Regions from separate parts of the Kitasatospora sp. NPDC001225 genome, predicted to be linked through region 3. Evidence: riboswitches for the same ligand, from Rfam matches in the RefSeq annotation. Region 3 holds a riboswitch; each other region holds the start of a gene.
The links. A riboswitch is a leader RNA that binds a small molecule or an ion and turns the genes downstream of it on or off. The one in region 3 is predicted to bind cobalamin.

Region 1 (3,148 bases), on a different contig from region 3:
TCGGCGGGCAGTTGGCGGACGAGCCGCCGGGGCAGGTCGGGGTGGCGGCCGAATAACGAGTGCTCGCTCCAGGTGGAGCTGACGACGACGAGCCGTCGGCCGCCGACGGCGCCGAGCGCGGCGCGGTAGCCGTCCCGGGAGCGCCGGCTGGCGAGCATCCGGTCGAAGCACGGGTCGCCGACCACCCGGGCGACGTCCAGGGCCTCGGGGCAGGAGGTCCGCAGCCGGTCCAGCTGTTCGGGGTGGGAGAGCCCGAGGACGTCCACGAACACCCGCCCGCGGTGGGTGAGTTCGTTGCGGGACAGGCCGGCGGCGCTGACCGTGTCGCCGGTGGACTCGGCGACCAGGCGGTTGTAGCCGGCGCCGTGCGGCAGGACGACGAGGCGGGCGTCCAGGCGGTGCATGGAGGAGTGGACGGCGCAGGCGACGGCCAGGTCGAAGCGGTGGCGGACGGCGTCGTCCCAGTCCAGCACGGTGAAGCCGGACAGGCCGTGCAGGTACTCGTCCAGGGCGCGGTCGGCGAAGACGGAACCGGGGTTGACGGTGAAGTACCACTCGATGCCGTGCGGGCTCAGCAGGGAGAGGACGTCCAGCACCCGGGTGGCCGAGGTGAGGGTGCGGGCGACCGCCAGCACGCGGGCCTTGACCGGGTCGGTGTTCCAGCGGTCGGCGGGCCAGGCATGGGGGTGGGACGGCACATCATGATCGTACTGGCCGGGGCCGTTCGCGGCGCGCCTTCCCGATCGGGAGTCAGCGGCCCGGGCGGGAGTCGGCGGACCGGGCGGGTGTCGGCGGACCGGGCAGGCGTCGGCGGGAGGGGTCAGCCCACTGCCGCGCTGGGCTCGTGGTGCTCGGCGGCGGCGCACTCGTCGAGGAGGGGGCGCATGGCCTCGTCCACGAGCCGGTAGCGCACCACTCGTCCGTCCCGGTCGCCGGTGACCACGCCGGCCGTGCGGAGCAGCCGCAGGGCCTGGGAGACGGCGGGGTCGCGCATGCCGGTGGCCACCGCGAGGTCGCTGACGGCGAGCGGGCCGGCCCGGTGGAGGGCGAGCAGCAGGGCGAGCCGTCCGGGGTCGGCGAGCAGGGAGAACCGCTCGGCCCAGGACCGGACGTGCGCGGGGTCGCCGATCGCGGCGATGGCCTCGCAGACCCGGTGCCCGTCGATGGTGCGGTGGCCCGCGCGGTCGGCCGGTACGAGATGCATGCGGACATTCTTGCAGGCGGCCGCCTGTGATCCTGGACACCTGCGCAGGTGCGCAGCCTTGCACGGGTCGGGGCGCGGCCCCTACGGTGTTCCCCGCCGTGGTGCTCGGGAAGACCGGTGACGGACCCTCAGGGGTCCCAGCCCGGAGCGGCCCTCGCCACTGTGATCGGGTCGTTCCTCCGCCTGCGGAGGAACGTCGTCCGTGCCCACGGAGCCACTGGGTGCCTCGCGCACCTGGGAAGGCGGGCACGGGTATCCCGTCAGCCAGGAGACCGGCCACGGCATCTCACGAGGTTTTCCACGAGGTGCTGGAGCGTGATCCGCAGATGACCCTGCCCGAAACCGTTGCCGCCGGCGCGAAGCCGGCCCCTTCCGTGCTGCCCAGCTTCAGATGGCGGCGCGAGGACACCGTCCGTACGGCCGGGCTGATGGCGGTGATCGTGGCCATGCACGTGGTGGCCTTCGGCACGCTGATCTTCCTGGTCGCGCCCGAGCGGTACGCGGTCGGTACCCAGGTCTTCGGGGTGGGCCTCGGCATCACCGCGTACACCCTCGGGATGCGGCACGCCTTCGACGCCGACCACATCGCGGTGATCGACAACACCACCCGCAAGCTGATGGCGGACGGCAAGCGGCCGGTCTCGGTGGGCTTCTGGTTCGCCCTCGGGCACTCCTCGATGGTGGTGCTGATGGCCGCCCTGGTGGCGGGCGGCGCGCAGCTGGCGAACACGCTGATGGACGACGAGTCGGCCACCCACAAGTGGCTGGGCGTGATCGGGACGACCACCTCCGGCGTGTTCCTCTACCTGATCGGTGCGCTCAACCTGGCGGCGCTGCTCGGCATCCTCAGGGTGTTCCGCTCGATGCGGGCCGGGAAGTTCGACGAGAAGGAGCTGGAGGCGCACCTCGACTCGCGCGGCTTCATGGCCCGGGTGCTGAACCGGGCGACCCGTTCGATCACCCGGCCGGGGCAGATGTTCCCGGTGGGCATGGTGCTGGGCCTGGGCTTCGACACCGCGACCGAGGTCACCCTGATGGTGATGGCCGGCTCGGGCGCGGCCTCCGGGCTGCCCTGGTACGCGATCGTCTGCCTGCCGCTGCTGTTCGCGGCGGGGATGAGCCTGTTCGACACCCTGGACGGGACGTTCATGAACTTCGCGTACCAGTGGGCCTTCGCCAACCCGGTCCGGAAGGTGTACTACAACCTGACCATCACGGGTCTGTCGATCGCGGTGGCCTTCATCATCGGCACCATCGAGCTGGTCGGGGTGCTGCACGAGAAGCTCGACCTGACCGACCCGGTCACCGGGTTCGTCGCGGACATCTCGCTGGACAACGTGGGCTACGCCATCGCCGGGCTGTTCGTGGTGGTCTGGGCGATCGCGATCGGGTACTGGAAGCTCGCCCGGGTCGAGCAGCGCTGGACGCCCGAGGGCTCCTGAGCCGAGCGGCCCGGCCACCCACGGCGCCTCCCCGAGTCCGGGGAGGCGCCGTTCGCGTGTCCGGGGTCAGCGCTCCTCGCGGAAGTCGACGTGCCGGCCCGCGGCCGGGTCGTACTTGCGCAGGACCATCCGGTCCGGGTCGTTGCGGCGGTTCTTGCGGGTCACGTAGGTGAAGCCGGTGCCGGCGGTGGAGCGGAGCCTGATCACCGGGCGCAGTTCGCTGCGGGCCATGGGACGTCCTCCTGGGGTCTGGGGGTCGGGGTCTCGGGGTCCGGTCCGAGGGGTTGGCTCGAACCGTACATCGAAATGGAAGTCATTTTCATCTGGTGTAACGTGAGCCCGGTCCTGCCCATTCCCGGATGCCAGGGAGCACCCATGTCCGCCCGCTGCCAACTCACCGGCCGCCGGCCCGGCTTCGGCAACGCGATCTCGCACTCGCACCGCCGCACCGGCCGCCGCTTCGACCCCAACATCCAGCGCAAGCGCTACTGGCTGCCCGGCG
Region 2 (3,148 bases), on a different contig from region 3:
CGGCTTCACCCTCGGCTGCACCTCGTTGTTCGCCTCCGCGCTGCTCACCGGCGGCGTCGGCCCCTGGATGCCGTACCAGATGTTCGGCTGCGCCTTCGTCGGCATGCTCGCCGGACTGCTGCCGGGGGCCGGGCGGCGCTGGGAGGTGCCGCTGCTGGCCGGGTACGGGGCGTTCTCCGGCTACCTCTTCGGCTTCCTGCTGAACCTCTCCTTCTGGCCGTTCTCCACCGACCCGAACAGCTCGATCGCCTACCTGCCGGGCCTGCCCTTCACCGAGCAGTGGCACCGCTACCTGCTGTTCGACCTGGCCACCTCGCTCGGCTGGGACACCGGCCGCGCCGTCAGCACCTTCACCGCCGTGCTCGTCGTCGGGCCGGCCGTCCTCACCGTCTTCCGCCGCGCGGCCCGCCGCGCCAACTTCGAGCCCACGGTGCGCTTCGAGGCCCCGCCCGGCCCGGACGCCCCATCCGGCCAGGACGCCACGCCCGGCCCGGACACCACGGTGGGGCCGCCGACCGCCGCGCGGCCCACCGGCCCGGCGCACCCCTGAACCGAAAGGCCGACCATCGTGCCCAAGCCCGCGAAGCACCGGACGATGACGCTGGACGGGGTCGACGTCGTCGTCCTGACCCCGGAACAGCACGCCGCACTGGAATCCGCCCGCCGCCAGCTGGGCGGAGCGCAGGCGCAGGTCGCCAGGATGAGGTCCGACCTCCAGCGGGGACGGCGGCTGCTGGTCGAAGCCGAACGGATACTGGCGGGCATCCCCGCCGACCAGCTCGCGCGACTGGACGGCCGACTGGGTCCGGGACGCGGCCTGACCGGACTGCTCGCGGACATCCGCGCCGCCCTGCCCGGCACGCCGGACACCCCGACGCGGACCTGACCACCGGCCCCGCGAGCCGTGGTGGCGTTCCACCATGCGGACGGGTTCCGAGATTCCCGCGCCGGGCCCGGCGCTTTGCCCCTAAGCTGACGGTGCAGCTGGTTCGCCCTGTCCGCCAGGCAGGGCGTCGCAAGAGGGAACCCGGTGACGCCTTTCGACTGGCCAGTCCGGGACTGCCCCGCAGCGGTGAGTGGGAACGACCGCCGTCATACGCACTGGACCCGGGACGGGTCTGGGAAGCGACGGCCAGTAGGTGTCCGCCCTTCACGGGACGGACGCGCCCGCGAGTCCGAAGACCTGCCACTGCCCGCCCGCGGACGACCCGCGCGCGGCTATCCGGTGACCTCGTGGGCGGGTCGGCGACCATACCAGGCGGACCAGGCCCGTACGTTCCCGTGACGGCCGCCGCCGGGTACGTCATCCCTTCGCGCCTTCGTGCCGTCTCCGGGTACCTGAGGAGAACAGACTCGCGAAGGAGAGTCCCTTGACCACGAAGTCCGCAGCCGCGGCGAGCGTCGCCACCGCGTACGGCTACCCCCGCCAGGGCCGGGGCCGGGAGCTCAAGAAGGCCATCGAGGGCTACTGGAAGGGCTCGGTCACCGCCGAGGTGCTGCTGGCCACCGCCGCCGACCTGCGCCGGGGGAACTGGCAGCAGCTCGCCGACTCCGGCGTCGAAGAGGTCCCGACCGGTGACTTCTCGTTCTACGACCACGTACTGGACACCACGGTCGCCGTCGGCGCGATCCCGCCCCGGCACCGGGCCGCCGTCGAAGCCGACCCGCTGGACGGGTACTTCGCCATGGCGCGCGGCAACCAGGACGTCGCCCCGCTGGAGATGACCAAGTGGTTCGACACCAACTACCACTACCTGGTGCCGGAGCTGGGGCCGGACACGGTGTTCACGGCGAACCCGGCCAAGGCGGTGGGCGAACTGCGCGAGGCGCTGCTGCTCGGCCACGCGGCCCGGCCGGTGCTGGTCGGGCCGGTCACCTACCTGCTGCTCGCCAAGCCGGCGCCCGGGGTGGCCGCCGACTTCCAGCCGATCACCCTGCTGGACCGGCTGCTGCCCGTCTACGCGGAGCTGCTGGCCGGGTTGCGCGCCGCCGGCGCCGACTGGGTGCAGCTGGACGAGCCCGCGCTGGTCCAGGACCGCACCCCGGCCGAGCTCAACGCCGCCGCCCGCGCCTACCGCGAGCTGGGCGCCCTCACCGACCGGCCCAAGCTGCTGGTCGCCAGCTACTTCGACCGGCTCGGCGACGCCCTGCCGGTCCTGGCGAAGGCCCCGATCGAGGGCCTGGCACTGGACTTCACCGGTCCGGCCGCCGCCAACCTGGAGGACCTCGCCGCCGCCGGCGGCCTGCCCGGCAAGCGACTGGTGGCGGGGGTGATCGACGGGCGCAACATCTGGATCAACGACCTGGAGAAGTCCCTCACGACCCTGGCGACCCTGCTGGGCCTCGCCGACACCGTCGACGTCGCGCCGTCCTGCTCCCTGCTGCACGTGCCGATCGACGCCACCCTCGAACGCGACATCGACCCGCAGATCGCCCGCTGGCTGGCCTTCGCCAAGCAGAAGGCCACCGAGGCGGCGCTGCTCGCTCGCGGCCTGCGCGAGGGCACCGGCGCGATCGCCGCCGACCTCGCGGCCAACCGGGCCGACCTGGCCTCCCGCGCGGGCTCGCCGATCACCCGCGACCCGGCGGTGCGCGCCCGGATCGCCGCCGTCACCGACGCGGACGCCCGTCGCGCCCAGGCCTACCCGCAGCGGGCCGAGGCCCAGCGCGCCCGGCTCGGCCTGCCGCTGCTGCCGACCACCACCATCGGCTCCTTCCCGCAGACCACCGAACTGCGCGTCGCCCGGGCCGACCTGACGGCCGGTCGGATCGACGGCGCCGCGTACCAGGAGCGGATGGAGGCCGAGGTCCGCGAGGTCATCGCGTACCAGGAGAAGGCCGGACTGGACGTCCTGGTGCACGGCGAGCCCGAGCGCAACGACATGGTCCAGTACTTCGCCGAGCAGCTCACCGGCTACCTGGCCACCCGGCACGGCTGGGTGCAGTCCTACGGCACCCGGTACGTGCGCCCGCCGGTCCTCGCCGGGGACATCTCCCGGCCGCACCCGATGACCGTCGACTGGTTCCGCTACGCGCAGGGCCTGACCGACCGCCCCGTGAAGGGCATGCTGACCGGCCCGGTCACCATGCTCGCCTGGTCCTTCGTCCGCGACGACCAGCCGCTCGCCGACACCGCCCGCCAGGTCGC
Region 3 (3,148 bases):
AGTCCAGCGACACGACGGTGCGGTTCCAGGTGGCGCCGTTGATCGTCACCTGGAGCGCGGAGAACAGCGCTCCCGCGTCCTGCGGCGCCGGGTCGGTGGCAGCCTCCCAGATCGGCTTCGACGGGTCGTCCGGCGTACCGGACGTGCTCGGGGGGACGGTCGGCTGGGTGGATTTCGCGACGGTCGGGGAACCGTCGTCCTTCTTGCCCTGGAGCAGCACCACGCCGCCCGCGACCAGGCCGCCCACCACGGCGACCGCGGCCACCACACCGACGACCTTCATCCGGCGACGGCGTTTGCCCTCGACCTCGTTGCGGTCCGCCAGCGCGTCCCAGTCCGGCTCGGCCCGCTGCTGCGGGACCGGCTGCTGGGGCTGCTGCTGGAGGTGCCACTGCGGCTGCGGCTGCGCCACGGGCTGGGGCTGCCCGACCGGCTGCGGGTGCGGCTGCCCCACCGGCGGAGCCGGCTGCGGCGGAGGCGCGACCGGGTGCGGCACCGGCGGGATGGGCTGCGCGACCGGCTGCACCGACGGCACCACCGGCCCGTACGAGGCGGGCGGCGGCCCGAAACCCCCGCTCGGCGGCGGTACCGGACCAGGTACCACCGGCTGCTGACTCTGTGCGCCCCCCGGCCCGGCGGGAGGCGTTCCCTGCGGCCCCTGCCCAGGTACGCCAGTTCCGTCGCTCATGCGCCCAGATCGTAGGGCATCCTCGTGAGCGCCGGTCCTCCCGGTGACCATTCCGTATCGAAACCAGGACGCCCCCGGCCCGGTTCCGGGGCTACCGAGGGCCATCGCGCACCACGTTCCTGGTACTGCCGGTCATCGTCCCGACACGCGGCGCCGTACTACATCTGGGGTCGCTTCAGTGAGACACCACTACATGTATGCTCGCTTCTGCTGTCGATGCAGGGGAACCCGGTGCGAATCCGGGACTGCCCCGCAGCGGTGAGCGGGCGGCTCCAGCAGCCGCACCCCGCGAGTCCGAGTACCTGCCGACGGCGTGCGCCACGGCCCTCCCGCAGAGGCCGCGCCGGCACCAGCAGTACCCCTCCGGGCCTCGCGGGCGGGCCGGGGAGTCACCTCGCGCGACGCTTTTTTGCGTTCGCGCCGTGCTCCCCTGCCCAGATCGGCCCGGTGGCCCCCCGAGCACCGCCGCCGATCGCCGCCAGGAGAGAGCGCCTTGACCACCGCTGCCTCAGCCACCCTGCCCGCCCAGGGCTCCGGTACCGCCTTCACCGACCCGACGGTCTCCGACCCCGGGGGCGCGCTGCTGCGGCTGCTCACCGACCGCAGCACCGACCTCACCGAGGTCGACCCCGGCCATGTCGCCGCCGCCGCGCTGCGCGGCCGCCACGCCGGCTCGGACTTCGCCGAGCTGCGCGGGCTGGCCGTGGACGCCGCCGCGTCGATGATCGCCGAGGACCCCCAGTACTCGAAGCTGGCCGCCCGCCTGCTCGCGCTGGAGATCGTCGACGAGGCGAACAGCCAGGGCTCGGTGTCCTTCTCCGCCTCGATCGCCGTCGGCCACACCGAGGGCCTGATCGGCGACACCACCGCGGACTTCGTCGCCAAGCACGCCGCCGCCCTGGACGCGCTGATCGACACCGCCGGCGACGACCGCTTCGAGTACTTCGGCCTGCGCACCGTGCAGTCCCGCTACCTGCTGCGCCACCCGATCACCCGCAAGGTGATCGAGACCCCGCAGCACTTCCTGCTCCGTGTCGCCTGCGGCCTGGCGGTCGGCGACTCCGAGCAGTCGGTGCGCGAGGTGGCCGAGCTGTACGGCCTGATGAGCCGCCTGGAGTACCTGACCTCCTCGCCGACGCTGTTCAACTCCGGCACCCGGCACCCGCAGATGTCGAGCTGCTACCTGCTCGACTCGCCGCTGGACAACCTGGACTCGATCTACAACCGCTACGCGCAGATCGCCCGCCTGTCCAAGCACGCCGGCGGCATCGGCCTGTCCTACTCGCGCATCCGCTCGCGCGGCAGCCTGATCCGCGGCACCAACGGCAAGTCCAACGGCATCGTGCCGTTCCTGCGCACCCTCGACTCCTCGGTCGCCGCCGTCAACCAGGGCGGCCGCCGCAAGGGCGCGGCCTGTGTCTACCTGGAGACCTGGCACGCCGACATCGAGGAGTTCCTGGAGCTCCGCGACAACACCGGCGAAGAGGCCCGCCGCACCCACAACCTCAACCTGGCGCACTGGATCCCGGACGAGTTCATGCGCCGGGTCAACGCCAACCAGGACTGGTCGCTGTTCTCCCCGGCCGACGTGCCGGAGCTGGTCGACCTGTGGGGCGCCGACTTCGACGAGGCCTACCGCAAGGCCGAGCTGGCCGGCAAAGCCGTCCGCACCATCCCGGCGCAGACCCTGTACGCCCGCATGATGCGCACCCTGGCGCAGACCGGCAACGGCTGGATGACCTTCAAGGACGCCTCCAACCGCGCCGCCAACCAGACCGCCCTGCCGGGCCGCACCGTGCACTCCTCCAACCTGTGCACGGAGATCCTGGAGGTCACGGACGACTCCGAGACCGCCGTCTGCAACCTCGGCTCGGTCAACCTCGGCGCCCACGTGGCCCCCGGTGCCACGGTCGACGACCTGCTCGGCGCCATGGACTGGGAGCGCCTCGACGCCACCGTCCGCACGGCCGTGACGTTCCTCGACCGCGTGGTGGACATCAACTTCTACCCGACCACCGAGGCCGGCACCTCCAACTCCCGCTGGCGGCCGGTCGGCCTCGGCGTGATGGGCCTCCAGGACGTCTTCTTCAAGCTGCGGATCGACTTCGACTCCGCCGAGGCCGCCCGCCTGTCCACGCTGATCGCCGAGCGCATCATGCTCACCGCGTACGAGCGCTCCGCCGACCTGGCCGAGCAGCTCGGCCGCCACGAGGCGTACGGCGAGACCCGCGCCGCCCGCGGCGAGCTGCACATCGACCACTTCCCGACGGCCGCCCCGCAGTGGGCCGACCGCTGGACGGCGCTGCGCGCCCGGATCGCCGAGACCGGCCTGCGCAACTCGCTGCTGCTGGCCATCGCGCCGACCGCGACCATCGCGTCCATCGCCGGCGTGTACGAGTGCATCGAGCCGCAGGTGTCCAACCTGTTCAAGCGCGAGACGCTGTCCGGCGAGTTCCTCCA
Region 4 (3,148 bases), on a different contig from region 3:
CCGCGGCGGCGATCGACCCGAGCGTACGGCGGGCCGGGCGGGCCGGGGTGGGGGTGTCGCTCATCGGTGAACTCCTCGCGGTGTCAGCGTGGTTCAGCGCGTGGCCGGAACCGGCGGGCAGGCCTGGGTCGGGGCGTCGGGGGCGGCCCCGGAGGCGGAGAGCGTGGACAGCGGGGTGCCCGCGAGGCCGAGGACGGCCTGCGCCGTGGCCCGGGCGCCGGTGCCCGCGTTGAAGCCGGTCGCGTCGTAGGCGACGGCACCGCGGACCGCCGGGTCGGCGGAACAGCCCTGCTGGAGCTTCACCAGCCGGCCCCACGCCTTGAGGCCGGGGCCGAGGCGGCCGCCGGAGAGCAGCGCCTGAGTGGCCAGGCCGGTGCTGTTGGCGTTGGAGGCGGTCGCCCCGGCGGCCGCGAAGCCGCCGTCGGCGTTCTGGTGGGCGGTGAGCCAGCCCAGGCCCGTGTTCGCTTTGGCGGCGCGCCCGGTGGCGGCGAGGGCCTGGACGGCGAGCGCGGTGGCGTCGGCGTCGCTGGTGCAGGCGGCCTGGCCGAAGGAGAGCGGGAAGCCGCCGTCCGCGCACTGGCTGTTCGCCAGGAAGTCCACGGCCGCCGCCGGGGCGTCACCGGGCGTGCGGTGCAGGGCGATCACGGCGAGGGACTGGCCGAAGGCGTTGCTGTAGTCGCCCCACTGGGAGCGGTCGGAGAACCGGCCCTCGGCGGTCTGCAGCGAACGCAGGCGGGCCGGCAGGTCGACGCCGCCGAAGGCCGTCGGGTCCCCGCCGCGCACCTCGACGGCGAGCAGCAGCTTGGCGGTCGCGCCCGCGTAGGCCTCGGTGGTGCCGTCGCCGAGGTAGCCGCCGATGATCTCGGGCTTCGCCAGCCAGGCGGTGGCCTTCGCGGCGGCCTCGTCGGAGCCACGCGAGGCGGCGAAGGCCAGTACGGCGTCGATGGTGAGGCCCTGGTCGGGGTAGGCGGTGCCGTTGAAGACGGACTCGTAGTGGTCGCCGTCGACGAGCTGGCGGGCCAACCAGCCGCCCGCGGCGGCGTCGGGGCGGACCGTCGGGGACGAGGTCGCGGCGGCGGTCGCGTTCTCGGGCGCGGCGTGGGCGGCGGTGGCCGCCGGGAGTGCGGTGGCGAGCGCCACGGCGGGTATCGCGAGCAGACCGAGGGTGCGGCGGAGCGTGGGCATGGTGGCCTTTCCGGGCCCGGGCGCAGGGGCCCGGAGGGCGGCGGCGACAGCCGGGGCGGCCCTCGGGGCTCCGGCCCGCGGACCACGACGGGAGGAGGGACGACACGCCTCCGCCGACGGGTACTCGGGCTCGCCTCCGACCAGGAGCCGGCGGCCTACCGTTGCGGGCCAGCGCCGGATTCGAACCGGACTTCCCCCAGCGGCGGAGTCACAACATGACGGCCCATCATGGCGATACGGAAAAGATCCGGTCAAGGGTTCGAACGTGACATCACGGTGGCCGCCGCCCGACATCGCGACGCGCCCCTCCCGGCCGCCGACGCGACCAGGGCGTCCCGGACGGCAGAATGCCTCCCATGCGGCACATCTTCGTCATCGGCATCGGCGCGGGCGACCCCGACCATCTCACCCTGCAGGCGGTCAAGGCGCTCGCCCGCACGGACGTCTTCTTCATCCTCGACAAGAACGAGGACCGGCAGGACCTGATCCGGCTGCGCCGCCGGATGCTGGCCGAGCACGGCCGGCCAGGCCACCGGGTGGTCGAGGCGCCGGACGCGGAGCGGGACCGGACCACCCCCGCGTACGCGGCCGCCGTGGACGACTGGCGCGTCCGCCGGGCCGACCTGGTCGAGCAGTTGCTCTCCGAGCACCTCGGTGAGGGCGAGACGGGCGCGTTCCTGGTCTGGGGGGATCCGAGCCTCTACGACAGCGTCATCGCCGTGGTGGACGACGTCCTGGCCCGCGGCGCCGTCGGCTTCGACTACGAGGTGGTCCCGGGCATCAGCAGCGTCTCCGCGCTCGCCGCCCGCCACCGCACCACGCTGACCCGGGTCGGCCGCCCGGTGCAGATCACCACCGGCCGCCGACTGGCCGAGGGCTTCCCCGAGGACGTGGACGACGTCGTGGTGATGCTCGACGGCCGCGCCGCCTTCACCGGGATCGACCCGGAGGGGCTGGAGATCCGCTACGGCGCGTACCTCGGCACCCCCGACGAGATCCTCGTCGCCGGGCCGCTGGCCGAAGCCGCCCCGCGGATCAGCGAGTTGCGCGAGTCGGCCCGCGCGCGCAAGGGCTGGATCATGGACACCTACCTGCTGCGGCGCTCCGAGAGCTGACCGGCGAGCGCCGTCCCGGTTCGCCCCCCGGCCGACACTCGGACACCGGCCTCGCGCCCGGCCGTCACTCCACCCGGCCGGTGCGCTCCCGGACCGGTGCCGGTGCACTCTGGGCCAAATCCGCCACCGAGCCACTGCCTAACGTTCCGTCATGAAATCGAGCAGGACGGCCTTTTGGGCTCGTCCGGCTCGACCGCGCCGCGCCGCCGCCCGCTCCGGGCGGCGGCCCGAACCCATGACTGGAGGCCGTCGAGGTGCCTGCAATGCCGGTCGGCGGGCTGGTCCCCCGCACGGAAAACGTCACCGAACACGCCGCCGACGTCGTCGTCCGCAACGCCCGGATCCACACCGGGGACGCCCGCCGCCCGCAGGCCGGCGCCCTCGCCATCCGGAACGGCCTGATCACGGCCGTCGGGGACGACGCGGACGTCGCCCCGGCCGTCGGCCCGTCCACGGTGGTGGTCGACGCGCTCGGCCGCCGCGTGGTGCCCGGCCTCAACGACGCGCACCTGCACGTGATCCGCGGCGGCCTCACCTACGTCCTGGAGCTGCGCTGGGACGGCGTGCGGTCGCTGCGCCAGGGCCTGGCGATGCTGCGGGAGCAGGCCGCCCGGACACCCCGGGGGCAGTGGGTGCGGGTCGTCGGCGGCTGGTCGGCGGAGCAGTTCGCCGAGCGGCGGCTGCCGACCCCCGCCGAGCTGAACGAGGCGGCGCCGGACACCCCGGTCTTCGTCCTCCACCTCTACCAGTCGGCGGTCCTCAACCGCGCCGCGCTGCGCGCCGTCGGCTACACCCGCGACACCCCGGACCCGAAGGGCGGCCAGATCGTCCGGGGCCGCGGCGGCGAG

Region 1: another riboswitch for cobalamin. It lies ahead of ACWDCZ_RS33170 (Nickel transporter NicT); the one in region 3 lies ahead of ACWDCZ_RS02520 (ribonucleoside-diphosphate reductase subunit alpha).
Region 2: another riboswitch for cobalamin. It lies ahead of metE (5-methyltetrahydropteroyltriglutamate--homocysteine S-methyltransferase); the one in region 3 lies ahead of ACWDCZ_RS02520 (ribonucleoside-diphosphate reductase subunit alpha).
Region 4: another riboswitch for cobalamin. It lies ahead of ACWDCZ_RS36010 (peptidase); the one in region 3 lies ahead of ACWDCZ_RS02520 (ribonucleoside-diphosphate reductase subunit alpha).

Annotation. Positions count from the first base shown of each region.
Region 1 is NZ_JBSFJC010000146.1:2,139-5,286, reverse strand. Features, by position in the region: gene ACWDCZ_RS33180 (hypothetical protein) at 1-698, opposite strand, end outside; gene ACWDCZ_RS33175 (ArsR/SmtB family transcription factor) at 821-1,204, opposite strand; cobalamin riboswitch at 1,287-1,499, shown strand; gene ACWDCZ_RS33170 (Nickel transporter NicT) at 1,531-2,646, shown strand; gene rpmG (50S ribosomal protein L33) at 2,713-2,877, opposite strand; gene rpmB (50S ribosomal protein L28) at 3,022-3,148, shown strand, end outside.
Region 2 is NZ_JBSFJC010000134.1:243-3,390, forward strand. Features, by position in the region: partial or broken gene ACWDCZ_RS32085 (ECF transporter S component) at 1-550, shown strand, start outside; gene ACWDCZ_RS32090 (hypothetical protein) at 569-886, shown strand; cobalamin riboswitch at 986-1,189, shown strand; gene metE (5-methyltetrahydropteroyltriglutamate--homocysteine S-methyltransferase) at 1,371-3,148, shown strand, end outside.
Region 3 is NZ_JBSFJC010000005.1:1,607-4,754, reverse strand. Features, by position in the region: gene ACWDCZ_RS02525 (hypothetical protein) at 1-412, opposite strand, end outside; cobalamin riboswitch at 886-1,012, shown strand; gene ACWDCZ_RS02520 (ribonucleoside-diphosphate reductase subunit alpha) at 1,206-3,148, shown strand, end outside.
Region 4 is NZ_JBSFJC010000187.1:520-3,667, forward strand. Features, by position in the region: gene ACWDCZ_RS36005 (flagellar hook-length control protein FliK) at 1-64, opposite strand, end outside; gene ACWDCZ_RS36010 (peptidase) at 94-1,185, opposite strand; cobalamin riboswitch at 1,284-1,404, opposite strand; gene cobF (precorrin-6A synthase (deacetylating)) at 1,542-2,300, shown strand; gene ACWDCZ_RS36020 (amidohydrolase) at 2,564-3,148, shown strand, end outside.